DNA from 3 places in the Arthrobacter sp. TJ-265 genome. Region 1 is predicted to be linked to each of the others. Evidence: predicted binding sites of a transcription regulator. Region 1 holds the regulator's gene; each other region holds the start of a gene.
What was found. Region 1 encodes HrcA, which represses chaperone genes, less so after heat shock. Its sites were predicted from a motif close to TTNGCACTCGNNNNNNNCGAGTGCNAA; they were not measured.

Region 1 (10,543 bases):
TGAGCGGCGTGGGGATACCGTGTGGCGATCGGCCAAAGTGCCCGAAGACCTGCGCGGACACACAGCTATACAGATTAGCAGAAACCCGCACGCAACCCGAGCGGTCCGGCGTCGGCCGCTGGTTCCGGCGGCTGCGCCGGGCGCGTCCGAGCACCTGCAGGTCAGTCGAGCAGGTGCTCGGGGACCCTCGCGACCACCTGTTCGTACTGCCGGCGAGGGAGGACGGCGCCCTCCCTCCTGACGTCCCCGGGCAGGATGCGGAGCAGGCGGTCCACCCTCACCTCGCTCGGGCGCCCCTGCCGGTCCCATGCCCCCGTTCCGATGTCGACGTAGCGGTCATCGTGATCGCCGGCGTTGTTGCGGTCCCGGCTGGCAGCATCAGCCCGAGCAGGGTTCCGCCCTCCCGCCCTACCAGCAGCACCGGCCGGTCCTTCCCCTGCGACGGGTCGTCCTCGTACGGCACCCATGTCCAGACGATCTCCCCGGGGTCGGGCTTGCCGTCCGCGGTGGGGGAGTACGCACCCAGGGCCGTCCGCCGATCGCTCCGGGGTGGCCGGGACAGGGACATCCCCGGACGTCGGGCCGGCCGCCGCCGCACAGGGGCGTCCTCCCGCTCGACGGGCGTGGTGCTGCCGGCGGCGCGGACGACGCGGTTCGCGAGGACCAGGAGGGAACGCAGGGTGATCGCCATGGTCGAATCCTAGCGAGCACGGCGTCGGCGTCGGCGACCGGCGGTCCGAGCGGCTGAGACACGGCAGAGACACGGCAGCCGGTGCAGGCGATTGCCGCAGCCGTGCGGCGTCATGGGACACTAGGGGAGGCCTCCGTGGACCGGCGGGCCCGGACCCGAGGCCCACCCGCCCGGCCGTCGGACGCCGGACCCGGTTTGGTGAGAGACCCTGCAAGAGACCCTGTTCCGCAAGAGTGAGGAAGCTACGTGTCACCCATGGCCCGCACCGCTCCGGTGCCTGCCGCCACCGATCCGGCGATCATCAGGAATTTCTGCATCATCGCCCACATCGATCACGGGAAGTCCACGCTGGCGGACCGCATGCTGCAGCTCACGGGAGCCGTCGAGCAGCGGGACATGAAGGCGCAGTACCTCGACCGGATGGATATCGAGCGCGAGCGCGGCATCACCATCAAGTCCCAGGCGGTGCGCCTGCCCTGGGAGGTCGACGGCACCGCCTACGCCCTCAACATGATCGACACACCCGGCCACGTGGACTTCACCTATGAGGTGTCACGGTCCCTCGCGGCCTGCGAGGGCGCGGTCCTGCTCGTCGACGCGGCGCAGGGCATCGAGGCCCAGACCCTCGCGAACCTGTACCTCGCGATGGAGAACAACCTCACGATCATCCCGGTGCTGAACAAGATCGACCTGCCGGCCGCCCAGCCCGAGAAGTACGCGGCGGAACTGGCGAGCCTGATCGGCGGCGAGCCGGAGGACGTGCTGAGGGTGTCCGGCAAGACCGGCATGGGCGTCGAGGTCCTCATGGACAAGATCGTCCGCGACCTCCCGTCACCGACCGGTGATCCGGACGCCCCGGCCCGAGCGATGATCTTCGATTCCGTGTACGACACCTACCGCGGCGTGGTCACCTACGTGAGGGTCGTCGACGGCAAGCTCAGCCCGCGCGAGCGCATCCAGATGATGTCCACACGGGCCAGCCACGAGCTGCTCGAGATCGGCGTCAGCTCCCCCGAGCCCAAGCCCAGCAAGGGTCTGGGCGTCGGCGAGGTGGGCTACCTGATCACGGGGGTCAAGGACGTCCGCCAGTCGAAGGTCGGCGACACCGTCACCAACCTGGCCAAGCCGGCCGCCCAGTCGCTGGGCGGGTACCAGGATCCGAAGCCCATGGTCTTCTCGGGTCTGTATCCGCTGGACGGCACCGACTATCCCGTGCTGCGCGATGCCCTCGCGAAGTTCACCCTGAACGATGCCGCCCTGGTCTACGAGCCCGAGACCTCGGCCGCGCTGGGCTTCGGGTTCCGCGTCGGCTTCCTCGGGCTGCTGCACCTCGAGATCACCCGCGAGCGCCTCGAGCGCGAGTACAACCTCGACCTCATCTCCACCGCACCGAACGTGGAGTACGAGGTCACCCTCGAGGACAAGCGCGTGCTGAAGGTGACCAACCCCAGCGAGTACCCCGTGGGCAAGATCGCCGAGGTGCGCGAGCCCATGGTGTCGGCGACCATCCTCGCACCGTCCGAGTTCGTCGGCGCCATCATGGAGCTCTGCCAGCAGCGCCGCGGTGTCCTCGGCGGCATGGACTACCTGTCCGAGGAGCGCGTCGAGATCCGGTACCGGCTGCCGCTCGCGGAGATCGTCTTCGACTTCTTCGATCTGCTGAAGTCCAAGACCCGCGGCTACGGGTCCCTCGACTGGAAGGCCGACGGCGACCAGGTGTCCGACCTCGTCAAGGTGGACATCCTCCTGCAGGGCGAGCAGGTGGACGCCTTCAGTGCCATCACCCACCGCGACAAGGCCTATGCGTACGGCGTCATGATGACGGGCAAGCTCCGCGAGCTGATCCCGCGCCAGCAGTTCGAGGTCCCCATCCAGGCCGCGATCGGGGCCCGCATCATCGCCCGGGAGAGCATCCGCGCGATCCGCAAGGACGTCCTCGCCAAGTGCTACGGCGGCGACATCACCCGCAAGCGCAAGCTGCTCGAGAAGCAGAAGGAAGGCAAGAAGCGCATGAAGATGGTGGGGCGCGTGGAAGTTCCCCAGGAAGCCTTCATCGCGGCCCTGTCCTCCGACGAGTCGAAGGACAAAGCCAAGAAGTGATGCGCCACTGTTCCGGGTGGACGGGACGTCATGCCTAGCGTCCTGCCGCTCGGCCTGCCGGCACCGGAGGACGGCGTCCTGCCGTCCTCCGCAGCGCGGGGAGCCGTCGACCGCGCCTTCTGCCTCTATGTCCACATCCCGTTCTGCGCCGTCCGGTGCGGCTACTGCGACTTCAACACCTACACGGCCACGGAGCTCGGCGGCGGCGCATCGCAGGACGCGTACGCCGGCTCCGTCCTCACGGAACTCGCCCTCGGCGCCCGGGCGCTCGAAGCCTCGGGTGTGCCGCCACGGCCACTGGCGACGGTCTTCTTCGGGGGCGGGACGCCCACGCTGCTCCCCGCGGAGGACCTCGCGGCGATCCTCCGGGCGGCCCGTGACCGGTGGGGACTGGCGCCCGACGCCGAGGTGACCACCGAGGCGAACCCGGACTCCGTCACGCCGGAATCGCTGGGGGTCCTTCGGGAGGCCGGCTTCACCCGGATCTCCTACGGCATGCAGTCCGCCGTGCCGCACGTCCTGGCGGTCCTCGACCGGACCCACTCCCCGGAGCGCGTCCCGCAGGCCGTGCAGTGGGCCCGGGAGGCCGGGCTGAAGGTCAGCCTCGACCTGATCTACGGCACCCCGGGGGAGTCCCTGGAGGACTGGCGGACATCCCTGGCCACGGCGCTGTCCTACGGCCCCGACCACATCTCCGCCTACGCCCTCATCATCGAGGACGGGACGAAGCTCGCATCGCGCATCCGCCGCGGGCAGGTGCCGCCGATCGACGACGACGACCACGCCGACAAGTACGCCCTCGCGGACGAGATGCTCACCGAGGGCGGGCTGCAGTGGTACGAGGTGAGCAACTGGGCGCGCACCCCCGCCGACGCCTGCCGGCACAACCTGGCCTACTGGCGCGGCAGTGACTGGTGGGGAGCGGGCCCGGGAGCCCACTCGCACGTCGGCGGCACCCGCTGGTGGAACGTGAAGCACCCACGCCCCTACGCGGACGCCCTGGCGGCGGGCCGTTCCCCGGCGGCCGGACGCGAGGTCCTGTCGGACGAGGACCGCTACGTCGAGGACGTGATGCTGCGGGTGCGCCTGCGGGAGGGGCTTGCCGCCGACACCCTCACGTCGTCGGGCCGTCGGGCCGTCGCGGGCCTGATCGCGGACGGGCTCGTCGAGCCGGCGGCGGCCTTCGCGGGTCGCGTGGTCCTGACGTTCAGGGGTCGGCTGCTCGCGGATGCCGTCGTGCGCCGGCTGCTGCCCGACTGAGCCGGTGGCCGCCCACCGACCCATCCGGAACGGGTCGGTGGTTCAGCGGATGAGGCGCAGGTTCAGGGGGTAGCGGTAGGGCCGGCCTCGGTTCACCTGGATGCCGGCGTTCACCGAGAAGATGGTGATCGTCAGCCAGATGAGGGCGTTGGCGACGGCGAACACCCCGCCGACGACCGGCACCAGGGAGAGCAGCCAGGTAACCAGCGCGAGGATCGTGGGAGGGAGCGTGAAGTTCAGCGCCTCCTTCGACTCCTGGGCCGTGAACGGGCCGCGATCCTTGAAGATGAGGAAGATCAGCAGGGAGGGGATGAATCCGAGGATCCCTCCGAAGTGGGCCAGGGTCGCGAACTGGCGATCCTCCGACGCCGTCAGGGGAAGGGCGTTCGCCGGAGTGCCTTCGAATGCGGGCTGCGACTCGCTCCGTCCGTGGTGCTGGCGGTCGGCGGTATTGGACAACGTGGATTCCTTTGCTGGCTGTCGAAGAACTTCCCCCGGAGTGTGATCCAAGGATACGTGGTGGCCGGGACCGCCCGGCTCAGGAACCGCCCGGAGCCGCGGTGAGGAAGTCGATCACTTCCTCGACCCGGCCCAGCAGGGAAGGCTCCAGATCCGCGTAGGTGCTGACCCGGCCGAGGATGCGTTTCCATCCGTTGGCCACGGCGGCCTGGTCGTGGTGGGGCCAGCCGAGACCGGCCAGGATGCCCGTCTTCCAGTCCTGGCCGCGGGGGACCACGGGCCAGGCCGCCAGGCCCAGCGCCGTCGGCTTCACGGCCTGCCAGACGTCCACGTACGGGTGGCCGACGATCAGCACGTTGCCGCGGGCCCCGGGAGCGGTCATCGCCTGCTGCGCGATCCGGGATTCCTTGGTGCCCGGGAGCAGGTGGTCGACGAGGATGCCGAGCCTGCGCTGCGGACCGGGGCCGAAGGCGCGGATGGCGCCTTCCAGGTCGTCCACGCCGTGCAGCGGCTCGACGACGATCCCCTCCAGGCGCAGGTCGTCGCCCCACACCTTCTCGACGAGCTCGGCATCGTGCTGGCCCTCCACCCAGATCCTGCTCGCGCGGGCGGTCCTGGCCCTCGCGTTCTCCACCCGCACGGAGCCGGAGGCGGTGCGGTTGGCGGTGCGGGCGGCGGTGCGGGCGGCGCCCGGGACGGGAGCGACGACGTGGACCGGGCGTCCGTCGAGGAGGAAGCCGTGGCCGAGCCGGAACGTGCGCGTCTTGCCGCGCCGGTCCTCGAGCACCATCACGTGGAGACCGCCGGACTTCTCGACGCGGACCACCGCGCCCACGAATCCGCTCTGGACGTCCTCGAGAACCATGTCCTTCTCCACAGGGACATCGGCGAGTTCCACCCGCTTCGGGGCCGCTAGGTCGCGGGCTCCCCAGCTGTAGTCCATCCCGGGTGTGTCCTTCCCACGGGGGCTCCGACGGTCTGCCGCAGCCCGGGATCCCAATGCTAACAATCGAAGCGGACGTACTAGACTTGGCACTTGGGCGTGTCGAGTGCTAACCGTGGGGGTACCCGCCTGCCACGCGAGCCCAGGGGAGGAACGGAGCCGGAGGTGACACAGGAATGAGTGAACCGCGACGCCTGGAGGTGCTCCGGGCCATCGTCGAGGACTACGTCCACTCCCGGGAGCCCGTCGGGTCCAAGGCCCTGGTGGACCGCCACCGGCTCGGCGTCTCCTCGGCCACCATCCGCAACGACATGGCCGTCCTCGAGGAGGAGGGCCTGATCACCGCGCCGCACACCAGCTCGGGACGCATCCCCACCGACAAGGGCTACCGCCTGTTCGTGGACCGCATCTCCGAGGTCAAGCCGTTGTCCGCGCCGGAGAAGAAGGCCATCCAAACCCTCCTCGAGGGTGCGGAGGACCTCGACGACGTCATGGACCGCACGGTGAGGCTGCTCGCGCAGATCACCCACCAGGTGGCCGTCGTCCAGTTCCCCCGCGTCGGCGGGGCGTCCGTGCGGCACATCGAATGCGTGCTGTTGGCCCCGCAGCAGATCCTCGTCGTCCTGATCGCGACGAACGGCACCGTGCAGCAGCGCATCGTACGGACCCACGCGGACATCGAGGAGTCCGAGCTCGCCGAGCTCAAGCAGCGCATCCTGTCCGCCGTGTCGGGCGTGAAGCTCGCGGCGCTCCCGGGTGAGCTCGGCCTCGCCCTCTCGCAGTTCCCTCCAGGCCTCCGTGCCCACGGGGGTACGATCGTCAGGGCACTCGAACAGCTCGCCGGGCTCGGACGGGACGATCGCATCCTGCTGGCCGGGACGGCCAACCTGGCCCGCTCCACCGGGGACTTCCCGCTGAGCATCGGCCCCGTCCTGGAGGCTCTCGAGGAGCAGGTGGTCATGCTGAGGCTGCTGTCGGAGATGGAATACGACGCGCGCGGCATCTCGGTGCGGATCGGGAGCGAGAACCCCTACGGAGGGTTGTCGGAGGCCTCCGTGGTGGCGACAGGGTACGGACCGGATGCCGGAGCGAAGCTCGGGATCCTCGGCCCCACCCGCATGGACTACCCGACGACGATGGCGGCGGTGCGCGCCGTCGCCCGCTACCTCTCGAGGATCCTCGAGGAATAACACGGGAGCGGGCAGCGGTTCTGGGTAGTCGACGGCCGCCCACGGCCGACCACGGCCTTTCCGCCGGCACAGCCGGCGAGCAGATGACAGAACGTTCAACAGGAAGTGATGTGTACGAGTGAGTAATCACTATGAGGTCCTCGGTGTAGCGCAGGGTGCAACCGGGGAGGAAATCAAGAAGGCGTACCGCAAGCTCGCCCGGAAGCTCCACCCCGACGTGAACCCGGGTCCGGACGCGTCGGAGGAGTTCAAGCGCGTCAGCCACGCCTACGAGGTGCTGTCCGACCCCCAGAAGCGGCGGGTCTACGACACCACCGGCAACGAGAACGGGACGGACAGCGGCTACGGCGCCGGGTACTCGGGCTCGGGCTTCGCCTTCCAGGACATCTTCGAGACCTTCTTCGGCGGCGGTGGCCAGCAGGCCGGCGCCCCCTCGCGGACGCGTCGGGGACAGGACGCGCTCATCAACGTGCGCATCGACCTGAAGGACGCCGTCTTCGGCACCAACAAGAAGATCGAGGTGGACACCGCGGAGACGTGTCCCACCTGCGACGGCAGCTGCTGCCAGCCCGGCACCTCACCCCGCACCTGTGACATCTGCGGCGGGTCGGGCCAGGTCCAGCGGGCCGTCCGCTCGATCCTCGGCCAGGTCATGACGAGCGCCCCCTGCGGCACCTGCCAGGGCTTCGGCACCGTCATCCCCAGCCCCTGCCACGAGTGCAGCGGCGAGGGCCGCGTCCGCGCCCGCCGCACCCTGACCATCAAGGTCCCCGCGGGCGTCAGCACCGGCACGCGCATCCAGCTGGCCGGCCAGGGCGAGGCCGGGACGGCCGGCGGACCGCAGGGCGATCTGTACGTCGAGATCCGGGTCGCCACCGACTCCACCTTCCTGCGCGACGGCGACGACCTGCACGTGACACTGAGCGTCCCCATGACGGCGGCGGCGCTCGGCACCACGGTGCACCTGGACACCTACGACGGCGACCAGGAGCTCGATATCAAGCCCGGCACGCAGCCCGGCGAGATCCTGACCCTGCGGGGACTCGGCGTCACGCACCTGCGGAGCCAGGGCAGGGGTGACCTGCGGGTCCACCTCAACGTCGAGACCCCGCGCAACGTGGACCCGCAGCAGGAGGAGCTCCTGCGCAAGCTGGCCGAGCTGCGCAACGAGGAGTACACCGACGGCCAGCTGGCCAGCAGCGGCTCCGGTGTCTTCGCCCGCCTGCGGGAGCGGCTCGGGAACCGCTGACCATGACGCGTCCCCTGTTCTTCGGACCGGGTGAGGCGGTCCGTGCGGCGACCCCCGGCAGTGTCTTCGTGCTCGGCGGGGACGAGGGGCGGCACGCTGCGACCGTCCGCCGCCTCGGCGCGGGCGAGCACCTCGATGTCTCCGACGGTGCCGGTTTCCGGATCGGCGGCGTCATCACGGCCGTCGGGAGCGGGACCGTCGAGGTCGCCGTGGAGACGGCCGGCCAGGAGCCCGCACCGCGGCACCGGCTGATCCTCGTTCAGGCCCTCGCCAAGGGCGGACGCGACGAGCAGGCCGTGGAGGCGGCGACCGAACTCGGGATCGACGCCGTCGTGCCCTGGCATGCCGAGCGGAGCATCGTGCGCTGGCGCGGCGACAAGGCCGAGAAGGGCCGGCAGAAGTGGGTGTCGCTCGTGTCGGCGGCATCGAAACAGTCGCGGCGCTCGTTCGTGCCCGAGGTCCATGCCGTGATGGACACGTCGCGGCTGGCCGCGTGGGCGGAGACCGTCGACCGCATGATCGTCCTCCACGAGGACGCCGACCTCCCGCTCGCCGACCAGGTGTCCGCGCTGCTCGCGGGCGGGCCGTCGCACGGGACCTCGACGGCCGTCGTCGTCGGACCGGAGGGTGGGATCAGTGAGGCGGAACTGGGGAAGCTGCGCGCCGCCGGAGCCGATGCTGCGCGCCTGGGCCCGCACGTGCTGCGCTCCTCGACGGCCGGCCCTGCGGCCCTGGTGCTGTTGAACCACCTGCTCGGGCGCTGGTAGTCCGCGTCGCGCGAGTCCGTCCGCTAGTCGACGACGACGGTCTTCGAGTCCGCCGACTCCCCGTCGTCCGAGGAAACCGAGACGGTGATCTCGTACCGCCCCGGTGGCAGGGTCACCGGGAACGAGTAGGCACCCGGGGCGCCGTCCTGGGGGGTGATGTCGACGGAACCGTCCCGGAAGAGTTCCGTGCCACCCTCCGCCGATCCGTCGACGCTTCGGTCGATCCGCCAGGCCAGTTCGTCCTCCGAGGCCGGGCCGATCCCGTGGATGGTCAGGCTCCCGGAGTCGACCTGCACACCCTCCTGCGGATCGATGATCCACAGTGGCGCGAGGGTCGCGGTATCCCGGGTCCATTCCCCGCCCAGGTCGATGGACCCGAAGGCACGGTGATCCGCCGCGCCGTCGACCAGCACGACGACCGAGCTCGCCTCGCCGCCCGCGATCAGCCCCGCGTCCGAGGCCGCCGCAGTGGCCGTGTACACGAGCTGCTGCAGTGCCAGCCGCCCCTGCTCCTCGTCGAGGCGCCGCGGGAAGGCGTCGGAGGAGATGTCGAGGGTGATGACGTTCTTCGTCGAGACGGATGAGCTGACGTTCGAAGCCGCCCGCCAGGACGAGTGGTAGTCGGGATCGAGGGGCTGCGCCGAGGTCATCAGCCGGACGGCATCCGCGATCGGATCGCCGGCTGAATCCTCCGGCGCGGCCAGGTACTCGCGGAAGAGCCGCTCGGCGCCGTCGTCGGCGCCGAGCCAGTAGACGGGCACGAGCGGTCGGGCGGTGTCCGACGGGCCCTCGGTGGGGCCCCGCCCCGAGGCCTCATCGGGTGGATCGGTGGCGGCGCGCTCGTCCGTCGTCGTCGCGCGGGGATCGGGAAGGGGAGCCATCTGCGCATTGCTCGACGGCAGCCCCAGATCGGGGAGGAGGAAGGCGCCGGTCCCCAGCAGCACGGCACCGGAGGCCAGGAGGATGCCGCCGAGCCCCAGCCGGTTCTTCCTCAGCGGGTCCTGGTGGTTCATGCTTGCCTCCTTCCGTCGAATGCGCGCGGGACGATCGGTGGTTCCCGGCAACAGGTGGTGTGGTCCCGGGGTGTGCTCCGGCGGCTCCGACCCTGGCGCGGGCGGTGGCGGACTGCTCAGGGTGGACCTGTTTCAGCTTGGCACAGGGCGGCAGCGGTGCCGGGTCGAATATCGACACTGGGGATGACTGAAACCTGATCGATACGAAGCCGTGGCCTATTCGCTATGAATTCCGGGACCGACGGGCGGCCGAGGGACAGCCCGAGAAACGGCTTGCATTCCGGCCCCTCCCGGGGAATGGGGAGCGCACGGGACATGTTGACGGAAGGACCGGGACAGGCGGGGTGGCGTATCATTGGCATCCCTGCCTCATGGGCGGACACGGGACGGAACCACCCGTACGACACCAGTACGACAATTCGGATGAGGGGCGATCGAAGGCCGGACGGCCGAGGTATGAGCGAAACTTCAACAGGCATCAACGCGGCAGGACTCGACACCAGGGTGTTCCTCTTCGACTCGACGGAGCAGATGGTGCAGGCGCTGGGATCCAACGACGAGGCGCTGCGGCTGATCGAGGACTCCTTCCCCGGCGTCGGTCTCCATGCCCGCGGCAACGAGCTGACCATCACCGGTCCCTCGGCCGACGTGCTGCGGACCGAGCGGCTCGTCGCGGAGGTCCGTTCCATGGCGGCCAACAACGCGCCGGTCTCGCCCCAGGTCCTGGAGCAGCTGGTCAGCATGCTGAAGACGCAGAGCGCTGCCCGCCCGGCGGAGGTGCTGTCCGTCAACATCCTCTCCTCGCGCGGCAGGACGATCCGCCCGAAGACCCTCAACCAGAGCACCTACGTCGACGCGATCGACCGCAACA
Region 2 (10,543 bases), 700 kb from region 1:
AGCACCACGGTCTTCCCGAGGTCGTCGGCGAGGCGGCGGAGCAGGCGCATCATGTCCACGGAGTGCTTCATGTCGAGGTTGTTGAGCGGTTCGTCGAGCAGGATGCAGTCCGTGTCCTGCGCCAGCACCATGGCGATGAATGCCCGCTGGCGCTGCCCGCCGGAGAGCTCGTCCACGAAGCGGTGGGCCAGCTCCGTCAGGTCGAGGTAGGCGAGGGCGCGCTCGATGAGCTCGCGGTCCACGACGGTGGGGCGGCCGTTGTTGTGCGGGAAGCGGCCGAAGCCCACGAGGTCGCGCACGGAGAGCCGGACGGTGAGTTGGTTCTCCTGGCGCAGGATGGCCAGGGTCCGCGCCAGGACGGGGCCCGCCGTCGTGCTCACGTCCAGTCCGTCGACCACCACCGACCCGGCGTCGAGCGGGAGGAGCCTGCTCATCAGGGACAGCAGCGTGGACTTGCCCGCGCCGTTCGGACCGATGATCGAGGTGACGCCGCCCCGGGGGATGGTGCAACTGACGCCGTCGACCACCGTGGCGGCGCCGTAGCGCTTGGTGGCACGGTCGATGGTGATCATCGGAGACGGCCTTTCATCGGATACGGCCTTCATCGGATACGGCCTTCATCGGATACGGCCTTTCAGGAGGAGGACGAGGAAGACGATGCCGCCGGTGAACTCGATGACGATGCTGAGCGCGGTGTCGAAGGCGAAGACCTGCTCGAGGACGAGCTGCCCGCCGACGAGCGCGATCACGCCGAGGAGGACGGCGATGGGCAGCACCACGGCGTGCCTGAACTGGTTGCAGAGCTGGTACGCGAGGGCGGAGACGAGCAGGCCGAAGAACGTCGTCGGGCCCACGAGGGCGGTGGAGACGGCGACGAGCACCGAGCAGACCACGAGTACGAGCGTCACGGTGCGCCGGTGGTCGACGCCGAGGCCCACCGCGGTCTCGCGGCCGAGGGCGAGGACGTCCAGCCGGTGGCGGAGCCGCCAGGCGGGGATGCACAGCCCGGCGACCGCGACCGCGGAGATGAGCAGGAGCAGCGGATCGACCCGGTTGAAGCTCGCGAAGAACAGGTCCTGCAGGATGATGTACTCGCTCGGATCCATCAATCGCTGCAGGAGCGACGAGGCGCCCCGGAAGAACACCCCGAACACGATCCCGACGAGCAGCAGCAGGTGGAGGCTGCGCCCGCTGCCCAGGAACAGCCACCGGTACAGCAGCCAGGAGAAGCCGACCATGAGGGACACCTCGACGGCGAAGCGGACGGGAGCGCCCAGGGTGAGGAGTGTCCCGGCGCCGAGCACGAAGGTGAGCACCGTCTGGATCAGGATGTAGAGCGCGTCCAGTCCCATGATCGACGGCGTGAGGATGCGGTTGCCGGTGACGGTCTGGAACAGGACCGTGGACACCCCGACGGCGACGGCGACGAGCACCATCGCGCCCACGCGGTTCAGGCGTCGGGGGAGCACGTAGGCGGGGTTCCCCTCGAGGCCGACCAGGAGGAACGCCGTGACGAGCGCGGCAGCGGTCACGCCGAGGACCACCAGCCAGGCGGCGGGCGGGAGGGACCGTACGGGTCTCCGTGCGGACTGCACGACGGCGGTGGGAAGGGTCCCGGTCCTAGCGCGCACCGGCGTTCCTCCTCACGAGCAGGGTGATGAACAGGATGCTGCCCACCACGGAGACGATCACGCCCACCGGCACCTCGTACGGGAAGCGGATGATGCGCCCGAGGATGTCGCAGGCGAGGACGAAACCGGCCCCGACGACGGCGATCCAGGGCACGGCGCGGCGCACGTTGTCGCCGATGAGCAGGGACACGAGGTTGGGGACGATCAGTCCGAGGAACGGGATGGCTCCGACCACCACGACGACGACGGCGCTGATGAGGCTCACGAGCACCAGGCCGAGGTTCATGGTGCGCCGGTAGTCCAGCCCCAGGTTCGTGGTGAACTCCTCGCCCATCCCGGCGACCGTGAAGCGGTCCGCGCAGATGTAACCGACCACGGCGAGGACGGCGACGATCCACAGCAGTTCGTAGCGGCCGCGGACCAGTCCCGAGAAGTCACCGATCATCCAGGTGTTGAGGGTCTGCAGCAGGTCGAACCGGTAGGCGAAGAACGTGGTGACCGCGGCGATGACGCCGCCGAGCATGATGCCCACCAGGGGGACGATCAGCGTGTTGCGCAGCGGGATGCGGCGCAGGACGGTCAGGAAGAGGGCCGTCCCGGCCATGGCGAAGAGGGCGGCGACGAGCATCTTCCCGACGATCGGCGCTGCGGGCAGGACGAGCGTGGCCACGAGGATGCCTGCGGTGGCGGACTCGACCGTCCCCACCGTGGAGGGTTCGACGAACCGGTTCCGGGCCATGAGCTGCAGGATGAATCCGGCGATGCTGAGGGCCACACCGGCCAGGACGACCGCGAGCGTCCGCGGCACGCGACTGACGAGGAAGGTCTGCCGGACGTCGGCGTCACCGGCCAGCAGGTCCGCGGGCGAGACGTCGGAGACGCCGACGAACAGGCTCACGAGGGCGAGCAGCAGCACGGCCCCACCGGCCAGCCACAGGGCGGGTGATCCGGTGGAACCGTGCTGCTGGACCGGCCGCTGCGGCCGGAGGGCGAGTGCTGGCATGGAGGCGCCTGCCGCAGGATGCGGTGGGCGGATCAGGCCGCGACGGCCTCGTGGACGGCCGAGACCATGGCGTCGAGGTTGTCCAGCCCGTAACCGATGAGGTACCAGCTTGCCGAGTCGAGGTATGTCACGGCGTCGTTCTTCGCAGCAATCGTCCCGTTCACGAGGTCGTTGTCGAGGACCGCCGCGCCTGCCGCTCCCGCCTCACCGACGGCGGCGTCGCGGTCGATCACGAACAGGTGGGCGGGGTCGACCTCCGCGATGTACTCGAAGGAGACGGCCTCGCCGTGCGTCCCCTCACTCTTCACCTCGGCGGCGGGATCGACGCCGAGCACGTCGTGGATCAGGCCGAACCGGGAACCGGCACCGTACGCCGTGACCTCGCCTGCGCTGGTCATCAGGACGAGGCCGTCCCCCGCCGAGGAGGCTGCGTCCTTCGTCTCGTCGATGGCGGCGTCGAGGGCCGCCAGGCGGTCGGCGACCTCGTCCTCGACGCCGAAGACCCGGCCGAGGGATTCCGTGTGCTCCGCGAAGCTCGCGATCGGATCGGCCGCGTCGACGCTCAGGTCGATGGTGGGCGCGATCGCGGAGAGTTCGTCGTAGGAGTCGGCGACGCGGCCCGAGATGATGATCAGGTCGGGGGCGGCTGCAGCGATCGCCTCGAAGTCCGGTTCCTTCATGGATCCGATGTCGGTGACGTCCCCGCCCTCGTAGGCCGAGAGCTGCTCTGGGAGGGTGCCCTGCGGGACGCCGGCCACCTCGACGCCGAGCGCGTCGAGCGTGTCCAGAGCGCCGAGGTCGAACGTGAAGACCGTCTGCGGGTCCACCGGCACCTCGGTGGTTCCCTGCGCATGCTCGACCGGGACCGTCGAGGAGTCTGCGGGCTCTCCGGCGGCTTCGGAGGATCCGCCGCACGCCGTCAGGGCGAGGGTGGCTGCAGCGGCAGCGGAGAGGACGGCGAGGCGCACGTGTGACATGGATGAACTCCGGGGGAAGGGGCCGGGCGGCCGGGGACCAAGAAGTAAGGAAAGCCTTACCTGCCTGAATGTAGGCGAAGCGCGGCGAATTACGCAAACGAAGCATGACGTATTAGGAGATGTGTCGACGCAGCCCATCGATCATGGCCATGGATTGGCACTCGCCTTGACCGAGTGCCAGCCCTTGCATACAGTCGGAGTTGGCACTCACTCACTACAGGTGCTAATCCCGAGGGAAGCGTTCGCCGGCACCGCGACGACGGTTCACGCCCCGCCCGACGGCCCCAGTCCATTGGTATCGAACGCAAAGGAGAGCCCGTGTCGGTCTCTATCAAGCCGCTTGAGGATCGTATCGTTGTCCGCCCGCTCGAAGCCGAGCAGACCACTGCTTCCGGCCTCGTCATCCCGGACACCGCCAAGGAGAAGCCCCAGGAGGGCGAAGTCGTAGCTGTCGGACCCGGCCGCGTCGATGACAACGGCAACCGCGTTCCCGTCGACGTCGCCGAGGGCGACATCGTCATCTACTCGAAGTACGGCGGAACCGAGATCAAGCAGGGCGGCCAGGAGTACCTCGTGCTCTCCGCCCGCGACGTCCTCGCGATCGTCGTCAAGTAACACCCCGATTGGAGAAGCCCCGGCCCGAAGTGGCCGGGGTTTTTCTCGCTGCACAAGCCTGAAAGGAACCAACGAATGGCAAAGCAGTTGGAATTCAACGACGCCGCCCGCCGTGCCCTCGAGGCCGGCGTGGACAAGCTCGCGAACACCGTCAAGGTGACGCTGGGCCCCCGCGGACGCAACGTCGTGCTCGACAAGAAGTGGGGCGCCCCCACCATCACGAACGACGGCGTCACGATCGCCCGCGAGGTGGAACTCGACGACCCGTACGAGAACCTCGGCGCCCAGCTCGCCAAGGAGGTCGCCACCAAGACGAACGACGTCGCCGGTGACGGAACCACCACCGCCACGGTCCTGGCCCAGGCGCTCGTCAAGGAAGGCCTCCGCAACGTGGCCGCCGGCGCCGCCCCGGGTCAGCTCAAGCACGGCATCGAGGTCTCGGTCCAGGCCGTCGCCAAGCGCCTGCTCGAGAACGCCCGCGAGGTCGTCGGTCAGCAGACCGCCGACGTCGCCTCCATCTCCGCCCAGAGCACCGAGGTGGGCGATCTCCTCGCAGAGGCCTTCGACAAGGTCGGCAAGGATGGTGTGATCACCATCGAGGAGTCCTCCACCACGCAGACCGAACTCGTCCTCACCGAGGGCATGCAGTTCGACAAGGGCTACCTCTCCCCGTACTTCGTGACCGACGCCGAGCGCCAGGAAGCCGTCCTCGAGGACGCGCTCATCCTCATCAACTCCGGCAAGATCTCCTCGCTGGCGGAATTCCTGCCGCTGCTCGAGAAGGCCCTGCAGGCCGGCAAGCCGCTGTTCATCATCGCCGAGGACATCGAGGGCGAGGCGCTCTCCACCCTGGTGGTCAACAAGATCCGCGGCACCCTCAACGTCGTCGCCGTCAAGGCTCCGGGCTTCGGTGACCGCCGCAAGGCCATGATGCAGGACATCGCCACCCTCACGGGTGCGCAGGTCGTCTCGCCGGACCTCGGCCTCAAGCTGGACCAGGTGGGCCTCGAGGTGCTCGGTTCCGCACGCCGGATCACCGTCACCAAGGACGCCACCACGATCGTGGACGGCACCGGCAGCGAGTCCGACGTCGCCGACCGCGTGGCGCAGATCCGCGCCGAGGTGGAGCGCACCGACTCCGACTGGGACCGCGAGAAACTCCAGGAGCGCCTCGCGAAGCTCGCCGGCGGTATCGGCGTAATCAAGGTCGGCGCCGCCACCGAGGTGGAGCTCAAGGAGAAGAAGCACCGCATCGAGGACGCCGTGTCCTCGACGCGTGCGGCTCTCGAAGAGGGCATCGTGGCCGGCGGCGGTTCCGCGCTGGTCCACGCCGGCAAGGCACTCGACACCGACCCCGACGTCCTGGCACTCGAGGGCGACGCGGCCACCGCGGTCGGGCTCGTCCGCCGCGCGCTCGCCCAGCCACTGCGCTGGATCGCCGAGAACGCCGGCCACGAGGGCTACGTCGTCGTCGCGAAGGTCTCGGACCTCGAGGTGGGCCACGGCTTCAACGCCGCCACCGGCGAGTACGAGAACCTCGTCGACGCCGGCATCATCGACCCGGTCAAGGTGACGCGGTCGGCCCTGCAGAACGCGGCCTCGATCGCGGCCCTGGTGCTCACCACGGAAACGCTCGTGGTCGAGAAGCCCGAGCCGTCCGACGACGAGGGCCACGGCCACTCGCACTAGTCACAGGGGCTCCGGCCCGCTGCGTCCCAGAAGCACCCCGGCTCCGCTGAGCCGGGGTGCTTCTGCGTCCGGGCCGTCGTGGCGTCGGCGTCGCTCCTGCCCACTCCGCGGCGTCGCCCGGTGGGCATGTCGGGACACCCGGATCCGACGCCGCCGGCTCCGGCAACGACGAAGCCCCGGCACCCAACGGGTACCGGGGCTTCAGCGCAGTGCGCCGGGGTCAGGCGTCGACGACGATCGCGTTGACGACGGGCTGGCGGTTGTAGAACCGGCGCATCCAGTTGGCCGTGGCCCGCTCGATGATGTCCTCGGGGTCCTGGCGGCGGCCGCCCTGGCGGTTCGAGGCGGCATCGCGCAGCGCCTTCTCGACGGCGGCGCCGGCCTTGTCGAGGTCCTCGTCGGAGCAGGAGAAGCCCTTGGTGAAGAACTCGGGTGCCTCGACCATGTTGCCGTTGTCCGGGTCGATGATCGCGAGGATCGTTACGACGCCCTCCTCGGCCAGGCGGCGGCGCTCCACGAGGTCCTCCTCGGTGATGCCGCCCACGCTGTCGCCGTCGACGAAGACGAGTCCGGCGTCGACCTTGCCGGAGATGGTCGCGCGGCCGCGGACGAGGTCCACGGTCACGCCGTCCTGCGCGAGGACCACGTTGCGGGGATCGACGCCGGTGGCGACGGCGATCTCCGAGTTGGCCCGCAGGTGCCGCCATTCGCCGTGCACGGGCATGACGTTGCGGGGCTTGACGATGTTGTAGCAGTAGGCGAGCTCGCCGGCGCTGGCATGGCCGGAGACGTGCACCTTGGCGTTGCCCTTGTGGACCACGTTGGCCCCGATCTCGGTGAGCGCGTTGATGATGCCGTAGATCGCGTTCTCGTTGCCCGGGATGAGGGAGCTGGCCAGCAGCACCGTGTCACCCTCGGTGATCCGGATGGCGTGGTCGTTGTTGGCCATGCGCGAGAGCGCGGCCATCGGCTCACCCTGCGAGCCCGTGCAGATGAGGACCACCTTGTGGTCGTCGCTGCGCTCGAGCTTCTTGAAGTCCACCAGCAGACCCTGCGGGATGTTCAGGTAGCCCAGATCCGCCGCGATGGTCATGTTGCGCACCATCGAGCGGCCCACGAAGGCCACCTTGCGGCGGTGGCGGTGGGCGGTGTCGATGATCTGCTGGATGCGGTGGATGTGGCTCGCGAAGCTCGAGACGATGATCCGGCGCGGGGCGGTGCGGAACACGGCGTCGATCGCGGGCCCGAGGTCCTTCTCCGACGTCGTGAAGCCGGGGACGTCCGCGTTGGTGGAGTCGGTGAGGAACAGGTCCACGCCCTCCGCGCCGAGCCGGGCGAAGGAGCCGAGGTCGGTGATGCGCCTGTCCAGCGGGAACTGGTCCATCTTGAAGTCCCCGGTGTGCAGCACCATGCCGGCCGCGGTGCGGATGGCGACGGCGAGGCTGTCGGGGATGGAGTGGTTCACGGCGACGAACTCGAGGTCGAAGCCGCCCATCGTGCGCCGCTCACCCTCCTTGACCTGGATGGTCTTCGGGGTGATGCGGTGTTCCTTGAGCTTGGCCTCGATGAACGCCAGCGTGAGGCGCGATCCCACCAGGGGGATGTCGGCGCGTTCCTTGAGCAGGTACGGCACGCCGCCGATGTGGTCCTCGTGGCCGTGCGTGAGGACCACGGCCACGACGTCGTCGAGGCGGTCGCGGATGTAGGAGAAGTCCGGCAGGATCACGTTGATGCCGGGCTGGTGTTCCTCCGGGAACAGCACCCCGCAGTCCACGATGAGCAGCTTGCCGTCGAACTCGAAGACGGTCATGTTCCTGCCGATCTCACCGATACCCCCGAGAGCGACGATGCGCATGGCTCCCTTGGCAAGTTCCCGTGGTGCTTTCAGTGCGGCAGCTCTTTTATTCACAGATCAGGTTTCTCTCGTTGGTGAGGAACGGCGGGGGAGCGGCCGTCAGACGAGCGTCGTCGAGGCCGGCACACCCGGCGATTCCGTGCTGGTGGTCCCCTGCGTTCGGGGAAGATACTCCTCCTAGAGTACGGGGTTCGGGGCGAGGGCGGGGGCCGGCCGGTCCGCCGCGGTGCCGGACGACGGCGGCCGGACGGTAATCTGGAGCTTTGCGTCCCTGCCCCGGGCCCGCCCCCGACAGGAGGAACAGCGTGTTCTCCATCCCCCTGACCGCTGCTCCGGCGACCGCCGTGACGGCGCCCGGGGGCGTCGACACCCGCCGGTTCCGTCCCGAGGTGCAGGGACTGCGGGCCCTCGCCGTCGCGATGGTGGTGGTCTACCACGTCTGGCTCGGCCGGGTGTCCGGGGGCGTGGACGTCTTCCTCCTCGTCTCCGCGTTCCTGCTCACGGTCACGTTCACGCGCAGGCTCGAGACGCAACAGCCCCTCGCCCTCGTGGCGTACTGGCTCAACCTGCTGAAGCGGCTGCTGCCCGCCGCCGCCGTCGTCCTCCTGTCCGTCCTCGCCGCCACGGCCCTCTTCGTGCCGAGCTCGCGGTGGCGTGCGGTGTTCGACCAGACGTGGGCGTCGCTGACCTACCGGCAGAACTGGGAGCTCGCGGGTAACGCCGTCGACTACTACGCCCTGGACCACAGCGCGGCCAGCCCACTCCAGCATTTCTGGTCCCTGTCCATCCAGGGGCAGGTGTTCCTGATGTGGCCGCTCCTCTTCGCGGCGGCCGGCGCGCTCGTCGCCGTCACGCGCCTGCGGCCGCGGCCCGTGCTGATCGCCCTGTTCGGCGCCCTCTTCGGGGTGTCGCTCGCGTTCTCGGTGTGGCAGACGGGGACGGACCAGGCGGCGGCCTACTTCGACACGCGCGCCCGGCTGTGGGAGTTTGCCCTCGGATCGCTCGTGGCCCTCGCCCTGCCGTACGTCGTGCTCCCGCGGCGGATGCGGGTGGTCCTCGGTTGGGCGGGGGTGGTGATGATGCTGGCGTGCGGCGTCCTCCTGCAGGTGCAGCAGCAGTTCCCGGGCTTCGTCGCCCTCTGGCCCACGCTGGCCGCGGCCGCCGTGATCGTCGCCGGCCGTACGGACAGCCCGGCCGGCGTGGACCGCTGGCTGTCCTCCGGGCCGCTCCTGCGGCTCGGCGGTGCGTCCTACGCGCTCTACCTGTGGCACTGGCCCGTCCTGGTCATCTGGCTCGTCGCCGCCGGGAAGCAGGGGGCCGGACTGCTCGACGGCGCCGTCGTCATCGGCGCCTCCCTCGTGCTGGCCGTGCTCACCACGCGCTTCGTGGAGGAGCCGGTGCGCTCGTGGTCCTGGCCGGCCGCGAAGCGCCGGCGCACGGGCCTCGTGGCCGCGCTGGCCCTGGTCCTCGTGGCTGTCCCGCTCTCCGGCTGGGAGTACCGGGTGCAGGCCCAGGAGGCGGCGGTGGAGCAGCAGACGCGCGCCGACAACCCGGGCGCCGAGGCCCTCCACCCGGGCTTCGAGTACCGGGGCTCGGAGGACGCCCTGGTGAAGCCGCTCGCGAGCAGCCTCGGCGCGGAATGGGCCGCCGTGGACGGGCCCTGCTCGGAAACCCTGATGCCCGCCGACCCGCGGCTGTCCTCGTGCGTCCAGACGGGCGACGCGGCGACGGCGGAGCGGACCGTGCTGGTGCTGGGCGACTCCCACTCGCAGATGTGGATGACCGCCCTCGGTGCCATGGCCGGGACCAACGACTGGCTCGCCGTCTCGGTGCACCGGCCCAACTGCCGGTTCGTCGACGCGCACGGGAGCGTGGACCCGGAGTGCCAGGCCTTCAACGAGGCCGTCCGCGCCTACGCCCTGGACCTCGCTCCCGACGCCGTGCTCACCGTCGGGACGCGGACGGACTGGAGTTCGCCCGCCGAGGAGGTCCCGGCCGGCTTCGAGGCCGGCATCACGCCGCTCCTGGACGCCGGCATCCCCGTCGTCGCGCTCCGTGACACGCCGCGGTTCGAGGAGGACATGGCCGAGTGCACGGCCCGCCACGCCGCCGACCCCACGGCCTGCGACGTCCCGGCGGCGGAGGTGCTCGCGCCGTCGTCGCCCCTCCTGCCGCTGGCCGGACGCCTGCCCGGTCTCGAACACCTGGACCTGACCGACGTCGTCTGCGCGGGGGCGACGTGCCCCGGCGTGGTGGGGAACGTCCGCGTGTACATGGACCGCGACCACCTCTCCAAGACGTACGTCGAGACGACCGTCCCGGTCTTCGAGGAGCGCTTCACGGCGGCCCTCGGCTGGTGACGTGAGCGCTGTCACCGGAATAGGGGGCTTCCCCGATCCGTTCTAGACTGTCAGGGCCCGCCGGCGCATCCACAGCCGCCGCTCCGGAGCCCCACCCCCCACCGGGCGACATCGAAAGAGGCGCAGCAGTGACCCAGCAGTCAGGCCAGAACGAGACCCACGACCCCTTCGGATTCATCGGCCTGACGTACGACGACGTGCTCCTGCTCCCCGGCCACACCGACGTCATCCCCTCGGAGGCCGACACGTCGTCGCGCATCTCCAAGCGCATCACGGTGAAGACGCCGCTGCTCTCCTCCGCGATGGACACCGTCACGGAGTCCCGGATGGCCATCGCCATGGCGCGGCAGGGCGGGCTCGGCGTCATCCACCGCAACCTGTCCATCCAGGACCAGGCGGACCAGGTGGACCGC
Region 3 (10,543 bases), on a different contig from region 1:
GGAAGCCAAGCGGTCATGCCTGACGATGACGGGCGGAGGATGCTCGGGGCCGCCGGCGCGTTTCTGCTGTCGGCGGCAGAAGTGGAATCAGAACGCCTGGACGCTGTCACCCGCACACACCTGCTGGATACACCCGGCGAGGAGCGATTCGACCGGATCACCCGTCAAGCCAAAAATCACTTCAAGGTCAGTACAGCGACCATCGCCCTGATCGATGACCGCCGCCAGTTCCTCAAATCCATGGTGGGCAACGTGTCTCAGAACATGCCCCGGCAAATCTCGTTCTGCAACGCCACGATCCGCAACGCGGGACCTCTCATCGTCAATGACGCCCGAACCGATCCCCGCTTCAAAGCCAACCCCCTGGTCCTGGGCGAGCCCTACATCCGCTTCTACGCCGGCCATCCTCTGCAAGGACTCCGCGGATGGACAGTTGGGACGTTGTGCATTATCGACCAGAACCCTCGGGACTTCTCACCCGAGGATGAACAGACCTTGCGAGAACTCGCCATGAGCGCCGAACAGGAAATCAACACCTGAGACCCGCATCCGCGACGGCATCAAACAACTCCGAACGTCTCTACAAGACGTAGCCTGAGCGGAACCGCACAACACCAGCCGGAGCCCACCACCGAAAGAAGGGGTAGGCCGATATGCAGTTAGCCCACTGGCGAGTCGTCATGCGGGGTTGGTGGGCTCAAGTCAGGCTGCGGAAGTGGTCTCCACTCAAGCTCTGATAGCCACCAGAAGTCCCGAGTCGTTACGAACACCTCGTTCGGAGCGTCGATGATTACATCGCGCAGCAGGATCCAATGCATCGCTTCACTGCATCATCTATGCACAGTCGAGGACAAGGCTCTAATCAGGAACCTACCCTCGATCACAGATCGGGCAAGGCCACTACTCGGACTGTTCGCAAGCCAGTCGTTCATCGCTCCTGCTGGGACCCAGAGGGCTGGCCAGTGCCGTGAGGTCGGGGAGCGGACGTTTACCCGGGACGATGAAGATGGGCGGGAAGGCACCCTAAGTGAAACGCCGATCCTAGTCGGCTGCTCGCCGAGGTTGTCTCGAAAAACTACAGGTTTACGAGACACGGGACGCGAGGAGCCAGCACTTAGAAGCTCCCCCGAGATTCCGGGGCTGTGACTGTCTTGAAAAGTCGTCTCACCATGAAGTGTCTTGGCACGAGTGTCGCCGGTACTTTGTGCGACGTGGCATCCACGTCGGCGACCGGGACTGGTGCCAGGCTGGACCCGCTTCCCGCCGAGGGTTTCGGGCCCAGGTCAGGCTGCACGACTCGCGGCTCGGCGCTGTCCGTCCGCCGAGTGGTGCGCACCGCCATGGGCGGACGCGCTCACCGACAGCAGAGAGGAACAGGCAGATCCACACCCCTGCAGAGGCAGCATCGGCGCAGGACGAGACCCACCTGATCCAAGCCGATCAGGGGGTAGTCGGAAAGTCCCCGGACACACGGGAGGGGGAGGCGCCGATGCGCGTCCCCCTCCCGAACCTCAGGGAATCAAGTCACATCGTCAAACGGTGGCCTTCTCGGTGCCGGCGGGGGTGACGACCTCCGCCGTGGGCTCCATGTTCTCGGCGTCCACCATCCACGCGTACTGCTCCAGCTTGGCGATGAAGCCGTGCAGCAGGTCCGCGGTGGTGGGGTCCTCCTCGTCGATCTGGTCGTGGACGTCGCGCATGGTCTTGACGCTGGCGTTCAGCATCCGGACCACGAGGCCCACGGTGTCCTTGGTCGAGACGAGGCCGGCCGGGAACGGATCGATCTTGGTGCCCTCGGCCACGGCCACGCTGCGGCCGTCGGGCACGGCGTGCAGGGCGCGCATCCGCTCCGCCATCTCGTCCGCGAACAGGCGGGCGTCCTCGATGATCTCGTCCAGCTGCAGGTGGAGGTCACGGAAGTTCTTGCCGACCACGTTCCAGTGGGCCTGCTTGCCCTGCAGGTGCAGTTCGATGAGGTCGACGAGGACGGCCTGCATGTTGTCTGTGAGGGTGGGTGATGCCTTCATGGATCCTCCAGTGCTAGAGAGATTTTCTCCTCCCGACCGGGCGCCGGAGGCGCTGATTCCTGCCGGGGGGACTCCTTTCACCCTAGCCCTGCGCGTTGGTCAATTCCAGCCGATCTGCCTACGCTAAGGGGACTTACGGTTTCGCCGTGTCGCATGCCCTGCGACGGTGTGCGGGCGGCGCCGGAGTCCGACCAAGGAGGAACCGTTTTGGCTTCAGTGCAGGAATCCATCGACGTATCAGTACCGGTCAGCACCGCCTACAACCAGTGGACCCAGTTCGAGAGCTTCCCCCAGTTCATGGGCGGCGTGGATTCGATCACGCAGACCTCGGACACCTCCACCCACTGGGTGACGAGCATCGGGGGAGTGCATCGCGAGTTCGATGCCGAGATCACCGAGCAGCACCCCGACGAGCGGGTGGCCTGGAAGAGCACCGACGGCGAATCCCATGCCGGCGTGGTCACCTTCCACCGCCTGGACGAGAACACCACGCGGCTCATGGTGCAGATCGACTGGCACCCGGAGACGTTCATCGAGAAGGTCGGGGCCGTCGTCAATGCTGATGCCTCCCAGGTGAAGGGCGACCTCAAGCGCTTCAAGGCGTTCATCGAGAAGAGCGGCGGCGAGACGGGTGCCTGGCGCGGCGACGTCGCGGCACCGTCCTCGGGTGTCACGTCCGAGGCGGAGCCGGCCAACAGCGTGCTGCCGGACACCTCGGCGGACGATCCCGACTCGGGCGGCCCGCGCGTCGGCTGACCGGCCCGGTGCCGCAGGAGGCGGATCCCCTCGGGGGTCCGCCTTTCCGCGTGCTAGGGGATGTCTCCCACCTCGATGGATGCGATCGCCTCGGTGGCCTGGCGCGACAGTTCCGGTGAGATGGGCGAACTCTTCGTGGCCTCCGCGGCTCCCACCTGGCCCTCCTCGCTGACGGCGTAGGTGCCGAATGCGCGCACGATGTCGGCGGTCGCCTCGTTCTCGTACCGCGAGCAGTACACGTGGTAGGACACCAGGACCAGCGGGTAGACCCCTGGTTCGCTGGTCCTCCGGTCGAGGTCCAGGGCGATGTCGTGGTCCTTGCGTCCGGGCACGCGGCCCGCGAGGTCGACGGCGGCCGCGGCGGCCTCGGAGCTCACGTCCACGTAGTCTCCGCCGACCTTCAGTGCCACCCGTCCGAGGGGACCGCCGACGGCGGAGTCATCGGCATACGTCACGGCGCCGACGGTGGCGGCCACGGTGCTGACCACGCCTGCGTTTCCCTTGGCGTTCTCGTTGGCGAGCCCCGCCGGCCACGTCCCGTCGGCCTCCTCGGTCCAGGTCTCTGGGACCACGGCGTGGAGGTAGTCGGTGAAGTTCTCGGTGGTGCCCGAGTCGTCGGAGCGGCTCACTGCCGCGATGGACAGCGCGGGGAGGTCGACGTCGTTCTGCGCGGTGATTGCGGGATCGTCCCACCTGGTGATCTCACCGCGGAAGATCCGGGCGACGGTGGCGGCGTCAAGGTTCAGTGCCGATATCCCGGGCAGGTTGAACGCCACGCTGATCGGCGAGACGTAGGCGGGGATGTTGAAGGCGCCGTCCGGTCCGCACGCCTCTGTGGACTCCGCGAGTTCCTCGTCGCTGAGGTAGGCATCCGAGCCGGCGAAGCCCACGGCGCCTGCGAGCAGCGCACCGCGTCCCGCACCGGAACCATCGGGCGAGTACTGCACCTGCGCTCGGGGGTACAGGGCGGAGAACCCCGTGCGCCACGCATCCATGGCCGGTCCCTGAGCCGAGGACCCGGAGGCCGTCACTGCGCCCTGGAGTCCCATGTCGCCGTTCCTGGCCGCCGCTTCCTGCTCCGGCCCGAGGGGATAGTCGGATCCGCAGGCGGTCAGGCCGAGGGTGACGGCGAGCGTCAGGGACAGGGCGGTACGAATTCTCACCCCGGTCACGTTACAGGTGGCCGTCCGGTGAACCCAAGGTGGACGGCAGGTGGACGGACCCTCGGCGGGCGGGGCGGGTCAGGCGTGACGGAGGCGGTAGCCGTCCGCCCGGTGGACGAGCCGCCGGCCGCCGCCGTCGTTCAGCAGGATCCACACCACGGAGGCGTCATCGGTCCTCATGTCCAGCACACCGCCGAGCTGGGGGCCCGTGGCGTGGTGGAGGGTGACGTGCTGGCCGCGCTTGAAGCGCGACCAGTCCTGGACCTCGGCATCGGGGGCTGCAGGGAGAGCGTTCATGGTGGGCCTTTCGGAGGGTTCCGGGACTCCAACGCTAGCCACGCTTCCTGAACGGGGCGTGAATGGCTGCTGAAGGTTGAGGCCGCTTTCGTCGCGGCGAGGTCACAGGGTTCGCCAGTCCCCGCTCGTCAGGTGCGACCCCGCCTGGGGTCCCATGAGGAGCATGCCGCCGTCGACCACGAACGAGGCCCCGTTGACGTAGCTGGAGGCACCGGAGGCGAGGAAGGCCACGACGTCCGCGATCTCCTCGGGCGCGCCGGGGCGTCCGAGCGGGATGCCGGGACGGTCCATGGAGTGGGGGTCCTGTTCCTCGGAGTCGTTCATGGGGGTGTTGATCTCGCCGGGCAGCACGGCGTTGGCGGTGATGCCCCGGTCCGCCAGTTCGAGGGCGATGGTCCGGATGAGACCGCCGAGGCCGTGCTTGGAGGCGTCGTACGCCGCCGATCCCACGCGGGGCTGCTCCTGGTGCACGCTGGTCACGGCGATGATGCGTCCACCCCGACCGCCGTCGATCATGTGCCGTGCCGCGCGCTGGAGACAGACGAACGCACCGTCGAGGTTCGCGCCCATGGTGCCGCGCCACGTGTCCCAGTCCGTCTCCATGAACATGGTGCCTCCGTTGACACCGGCGTTGTTGACGAAGACGTCGAGTCCGCCGAGTTCGTGAGCGAGCTGGTCGACGACGTCGCCGCAGGCCGGCGCGTCCGTGGTGTCGAGCCGTACGACGGCGGCCCGCACTCCCTTCTCCCGTACGAGCCGCGCGGTCTCCTCGGCTCCCTCCCGGTCGGAGTGCCAGGTGACGCCGACGTCGCAGCCCGCCGCGGCGAGGGCGATGGCCGTTGCGCGGCCGATGCCGGAATCGGAACCGGTGACGATTGCTCTGCTCGGTGTGAAGTCCATGCCCCCATCCTCCGCACCCGGCCGCGCAGCATGCAAGGGGAACGTGGGGATCGACGCCGAGTACCCCCGGGCGGTTGTCCGGGAGTACTCGGGTGGGCGGTCCTACGCGTCGACGGCGCCCTGGGGGGTCGATCCGGAAACGGAGGACTGCACCGGCTCGGCGGACTCTCCGCTGACCACCTCGATCTTGCGGGGCCTCGCGCGCTCGATGACGGGGATCGTCACGCTGAGGACGCCGTTCTCGTAGCGGGCGGCGATACCCTCCGTGTCGACGCCTTGGCCGAGGTTGAGCTGGCGCAGGAACGAACCGCTCTCACGCTCGCGGGTCAGCCACTTGACGCCCTCGGCACTGCGCAGCGTGCGCTCGGCGCGGATCGTCAGGAGCTGGCCGTCGACGTCGATGTCGACCGATCCCGGGTCGATGCCCGGGAGGTCCGCGGAGAGGACGTAGTGGTCCTTCTCCCGATAGAGGTCCATCGGCATGAGGCGCAGTCCGGAGCGGCCCTCCAGCAGGGCGCCGGTCACGCGGTCCAGCTCGCGGAAAGGATCAAATTTCATGGCCACGGGAAACAACTCCTTCGCTGATGCCACCGGCAGGTGGTTGGTTCTTCTGGGTTGAGCGTCCTCCGCTCAACTACGAAAAATGTTAGCACTCGGACGCGGCGAGTGCTAAGGGGTGGTGTTCGCTCAGAACGAAAACCCCGGGACGCGGAGAAGGTCCGTACCGACGTATCGGTACGGACCTTCTCCGTGGTGCTGTCTCCAGCCGATTTTCGTGCCTGCGCGGGGCCTCGATCCCCGGGCCTTCCGCGTGTGAAGCGGATGCTCTACCAGACTGAGCTACACAGGCAACTGGTTCTCCCATAGCTTAGGCCATCCGGGCGCCGCGCCAAATTCCCCCGGTACGGCAGTGCGGGTGTGGTCGCGTCCGGACTTCCGCCGATAGCCGTGCTGGTCATCGCTGTGCTGCCTCAGTAGCCTGAAGGAAAGCCTGCTGAGCGTCTTGGACGCCTGCCGGGCACCACCCCACGAAGGGACAGCACCATGGACAACCAGGACATCCTGCAGCGCATCCAGACACTCGTCCAGGAAGAGCACGACCTCCGTGAGCAGCCCCAGGACGCCGGCGCGGGAGCCGAACAGCAGGACCACGCCACCCGCCTCAAGCGCGTCGAGGAGGATCTCGACCAGTGCTGGGACCTGCTGCGCCAGCGCCGGGCAAAGGCCGACGCCGGAGAGAACCCGGCCGATGCCGGCACCCGTCCCGTCAGCCAGGTGGAGGGGTACCGCCAGTAGTGGCCCTGCCCCTCGTGCTGTTCGACGTCAACGAGACCCTCTCGGACATGGGGCGGATGTCCCAGCACTTCGAGGAGATCGGTGCTCCTCCGCAGCTGGCCGCGCTGTGGTTCGCCTCGGTGCTCCGTGACGGGTTCGCCCTCACGGCCGCAGGGGACAACGTGCCCTTCGGCGAGGTCGCCGAGGATGCCCTCCGCACGGTCCTCGTGGGGCAGCCGCTCAACCGGGACGTCGACGATGCGCTCGCGCACGTGATGACGAGCCTGCAGGGGCTGCCCCTCCACCCGGACGTCGTCGAGGGGTTCCGGGCCCTGGCCGGCCGGGGCTTCGAGCTGGCAGCGCTCACCAACGGCGCTGCCGCGACCGCGGAGGTGCTCCTCGAGCGGGCAGGCGTCCGTGGCGACGTCGGCCCGGTCCTGTCCGTCGAGGACGCACCGCGATGGAAGCCGGCCCCGGAGTCCTATGCCTACGCCCTCCGGGCGGTACAGCGGGCGGCGGACGACGTCGTGCTCGTCGCGGTCCACCCGTGGGACGTCGACGGGGCAGCGCGGGCTGGTCTCCGCACGGTCTGGCTCAACCGCTCCGGGGGACCCTACCCGGCCGTCATGACACGCCCGGACCACGAGGTGCCGACGATCGCCGATCTGCCGGACCTCCTCGTCCGGGCCTGACGCTCGACCAACGAGCTGCTGCAGGAGGCAGGGCTCCTCACGGCGCAGGGCGCATCAAGAAAGCGTAAAGACGCCAGGTCCGCGACCGGTCGTCGGGTTGAATGAGCCACCGGTGCGGATCGTCCGCACCGGTCGCACCGTCCCCGGAGGTCGAGGGCATCCCCGTCACGTCACGCACCGCACCGGTCCGGAAGTTCCGCCGTTCCGCGGCCGCCCGCCTGCACCGGGCCGCACACACCGTCGCTGTCCGGCTGGAACGGCTCGGTCCCCGCCATCCTGCCCAGGTGATCGTACTGGGCTTCGGGGCGGCGATCCTCGTCGGGACGGTGCTGCTGATGCTCCCGAGCTCGAAGGTGGGAGCAGGAAGCGCCACGTTCCTCGAGGCGCTCTTCACGGCCACCTCCGCCGTCTGCGTCACCGGTCTGATCGTCGTCGACACGCCGGTCTACTGGACCGGTGCCGGCCACGTGATCATCCTGGGGCTGATTCAGGTTGGCGGCTTCGGCATCATGTCCTTCGCCTCCCTCCTGGGTGTCCTCTTGGCCCGCCGGATGGGCCTTCGCTCGCGCATCTCGACGGCGGCGGAGACCAAGAGCGTGGGTTTCGGCGACGTCCGCACCGTGCTCCTGGGCGTCCTGCGGATCACCCTGGTCGTGGAGTCCGTGACGGCGGTGCTGCTCGCCGCCCGCTTCCGGCTGCACTACGGCCACGACTTCGGGGAAGCGGTGTGGCTCGGGATCTTCCACGCGGTGTCCGCCTTCAACAACGCCGGATTCGCGCTGTTCAGCGACAGCCTGATCGGATTCGTGAGCGACCCGTGGATCTGCCTGCCGATCTGCGCCGCCGTCATCATCGGCGGACTGGGGTTCCCGGTCCTCTTCGAACTCCGACGCCACTTCCGGTACCCCCGCAAGTGGCACATGACCACCAAACTGGTGCTGAGCGGCACGGTGGCCCTGCTGGTCCTGGGTACTGTCTGCATCACCCTCGTCGAGTGGTCCAACCCCGCCACCCTCGGGGCGATGCGGCCGCGGGAGCGGATCCTCGCGGGATTCTTCCAGTCCGTGATGACACGGACGGCCGGTTTCAACAGCGTCGACTTCGCGCACCTCGATCCGGTGACCCTCTTGGTCATGGACGTGCTGATGTTCATCGGAGGCGGCCCCGCCGGAACAGCCGGTGGTCTGAAGATCACCACGTTCGGCGTGCTGTTCTTCATCCTCTACACCGAGATCAGCGGAGGCGCCGCCGTCAACGTCTTCGGCAAGCGCCTGCCCCGCTCCGCCCAGCGGCAGGCCATCTCGATCGTCCTGCTCGCCGTCGGGCTCGTCACCACCGCAACCATGTTCCTCATGCTCACCACAGACTTCGGCCTCGACCGGATCCTCTTCGAGGTGATCTCCGCCTTCGCGACGGTCGGCCTCTCCACGGGCATCACGGCCGGCATCCCGTCCGCGGGCCAGGTGGTCCTGATCCTCGTGATGTTCGCCGGACGCCTCGGCCCGGTCACTCTCGCCACGGCGCTGGCGCTGCGCTCCAAACCCCTCTACTACGAATACCCGAAGGAAAGGCCCCTCATTGGCTAGGCACCACATCTTCTCCTCCAAGCCCGGCACCGCGACCACCGTCGCGGATTCCGTCGCCGTCATCGGCCTCGGCCGGTTCGGAGGTGCCTTGGCCCTCGAACTCGAGAACGCCGGGACCGAAGTCCTCGGGATCGACGACGACGAGGATGTCGTCCAGTCCTACAACGGCTTGCTCACGCACGTGGTGCGAGCCGACACCACGAAGGAGGAGGCCCTGCGCCAGCTGTCGCTGCCGGACTTCGACCGCGTCGTCGTGGGCATCGGCAGCGACCTGGAAGCGAGCATCCTGACGACGTCGATCCTCCTACGCTTCGATCGGCCCACCATCTGGGCGAAGGCCGTCAGCGAGCCGCACGCCCAGATCCTCTCCCAGCTCGGTGTGGAGCGCGTGATCCGTCCCGAGCACGACATGGGCAAGCGCGTCGCCCACCTCGTCCGTGGCACCATGCTCGACTACGTCGAATTCGAGGACAACTTCGCCATGGTCAAGACCCGGCCGCCACGGGAGTACTGGGACCGCGAGCTCGGCACGACTGGCCTGCGCGCCAAACACGGCGTCACGGTTGTCGCCGTCAAGCGCAAGGGCGGCGAATGGGACTACACGACAGCGCAAACCACCCTGTACGACGACGACGAGATCATCGTGGCGGGACCGACCGGCAAGGCCGAGCACTTCAGTTCCCTCGTCTGAGCGGGCAGCGCAAGGCCCCTGCTGCGGCGTCTTTTTTCACGGTCCGCTCCGCCCGCGCGCTACGCTGGAGGTCTTGGTGAGCCGGGAAGTCTGGTCGGCGCTCATACGAGCGAGCCCGATCCCAGGAACCCATGACCTCCAGTCACGCACCGTCCAGTCCGCCCGGACCACCCCGCGGCGCCACCGTCTTCAGCCGCAGCAGCTACCCGGAACACCTGCGCATCTCCGGCATCCTGCGCAAGGAGACCGTCGGTGGAGGCCTGCTCCTCCTCGCCACCGTCCTGGCGCTCGTCCTCGCGAACACCGCCGCGGCGGACACCTACTTCGCGGTCCGTGACTTCAGGTTCGGCTACGAGCCCTGGCACCTCGAGCTGAGTATCGGGGCCTGGGCCGCGGACGGCCTGCTCGCCATCTTCTTCTTCCTCGCGGGCCTGGAGCTGAAGCGCGAGTTCGTCGCCGGTGACCTGCGCAAGTTCGACCGCGCGGTCGTGCCCGTCGCAGCGGCGATCGGCGGAGTCGTCGTTCCCGCACTGGTATATGTCGCGATCACGCTGAGTGCCGGCCCCGAGGCATTGCGCGGCTGGGCGATCCCGACCGCGACCGACATCGCCTTCGCGGTGGCCGTCCTCGCCGTCGTCGGCTCGTCACTCCCCAGCGCACTGCGCATCTTCCTGCTGACGCTCGCCGTGGTGGACGACCTCCTGGCGATCAGCATCATCGCGTTCTTCTACTCGGAGGACATCTCCGTCCCGCCACTGCTGATCGCGATCGTCCCGCTGGTGGTCTACGCCTTCCTCGCGCAGCGCTTCCCGACCTTCTTCCAGCGCCGGGCCTGGGCCCCCTGGCTGATCCTGCTCCCGCTAGGGTTCGTGGTGTGGGCCCTGGTCCACGAATCCGGGGTGCACGCCACCGTCGCCGGTGTCCTGCTCGGGTTCGCCATCCCCGTCCTCCCGCATGGCGTGAAGGCGTCCGACCTCGACGACCCGGCGCAGCCCGTCGACACCGAGCCGGCCGACGGGCCGGCCAAGGCGCACGACGTACAGCCCGACGGCCTGGCCGACACCCTCGAGCACCGCATCCGCCCGCTGTCCGCGGGCTTCGCCGTCCCCGTCTTCGCCTTCTTCTCCGCCGGAGTAGCCATCGGTGGCCTGGAGGG

Region 2: groES (co-chaperone GroES) is a predicted target of HrcA. The motif match lies at 3,766-3,792, and genes of this name have one in related genera.
Region 3: AC4D2E_RS11615 (Hsp20/alpha crystallin family protein) is a predicted target of HrcA. The motif match lies at 5,790-5,816, and genes of this name have one in related genera.

What each region holds. Positions count from the first base shown of each region.
Region 1 covers NZ_JBZCND010000001.1:1,203,136-1,213,678, forward strand. Annotated here, with positions in the region: gene AC4D2E_RS05780 (hypothetical protein) at 278-691, opposite strand; gene lepA (translation elongation factor 4) at 938-2,791, shown strand; gene hemW (radical SAM family heme chaperone HemW) at 2,822-4,051, shown strand; gene AC4D2E_RS05795 (DUF4870 domain-containing protein) at 4,094-4,510, opposite strand; gene AC4D2E_RS05800 (DUF3097 family protein) at 4,590-5,453, opposite strand; gene hrcA (heat-inducible transcriptional repressor HrcA) at 5,630-6,643, shown strand; gene dnaJ (molecular chaperone DnaJ) at 6,762-7,892, shown strand; gene AC4D2E_RS05815 (16S rRNA (uracil(1498)-N(3))-methyltransferase) at 7,895-8,659, shown strand; gene AC4D2E_RS05820 (GerMN domain-containing protein) at 8,683-9,672, opposite strand; gene AC4D2E_RS05825 (PhoH family protein) at 10,129-10,543, shown strand, end outside.
Region 2 covers NZ_JBZCND010000001.1:503,787-514,329, forward strand. Annotated here, with positions in the region: gene AC4D2E_RS02440 (iron ABC transporter ATP-binding protein) at 1-572, opposite strand, end outside; gene AC4D2E_RS02445 (iron chelate uptake ABC transporter family permease subunit) at 618-1,631, opposite strand; gene AC4D2E_RS02450 (ABC transporter permease) at 1,621-2,634, opposite strand; gene AC4D2E_RS02455 (siderophore ABC transporter substrate-binding protein) at 2,667-3,611, opposite strand; gene groES (co-chaperone GroES) at 3,930-4,226, shown strand; gene groL (chaperonin GroEL) at 4,302-5,915, shown strand; gene AC4D2E_RS02470 (ribonuclease J) at 6,136-7,770, opposite strand; gene AC4D2E_RS02475 (acyltransferase family protein) at 8,076-10,130, shown strand; gene guaB (IMP dehydrogenase) at 10,259-10,543, shown strand, end outside.
Region 3 covers NZ_JBZCND010000003.1:5,771-16,313, forward strand. Annotated here, with positions in the region: gene AC4D2E_RS11585 (GAF domain-containing protein) at 1-540, shown strand, start outside; gene AC4D2E_RS11590 (Dps family protein) at 1,533-2,027, opposite strand; gene AC4D2E_RS11595 (SRPBCC family protein) at 2,244-2,783, shown strand; gene pstS (phosphate ABC transporter substrate-binding protein PstS) at 2,837-3,946, opposite strand; gene AC4D2E_RS11605 (hypothetical protein) at 4,025-4,243, opposite strand; gene AC4D2E_RS11610 (SDR family oxidoreductase) at 4,346-5,143, opposite strand; gene AC4D2E_RS11615 (Hsp20/alpha crystallin family protein) at 5,246-5,701, opposite strand; tRNA gene AC4D2E_RS11620 (tRNA-Val) at 5,920-5,993, opposite strand; gene AC4D2E_RS11625 (DUF2630 family protein) at 6,188-6,439, shown strand; gene AC4D2E_RS11630 (haloacid dehalogenase type II) at 6,439-7,110, shown strand; gene AC4D2E_RS11635 (TrkH family potassium uptake protein) at 7,212-8,696, shown strand; gene AC4D2E_RS11640 (potassium channel family protein) at 8,689-9,387, shown strand; gene nhaA (Na+/H+ antiporter NhaA) at 9,519-10,543, shown strand, end outside.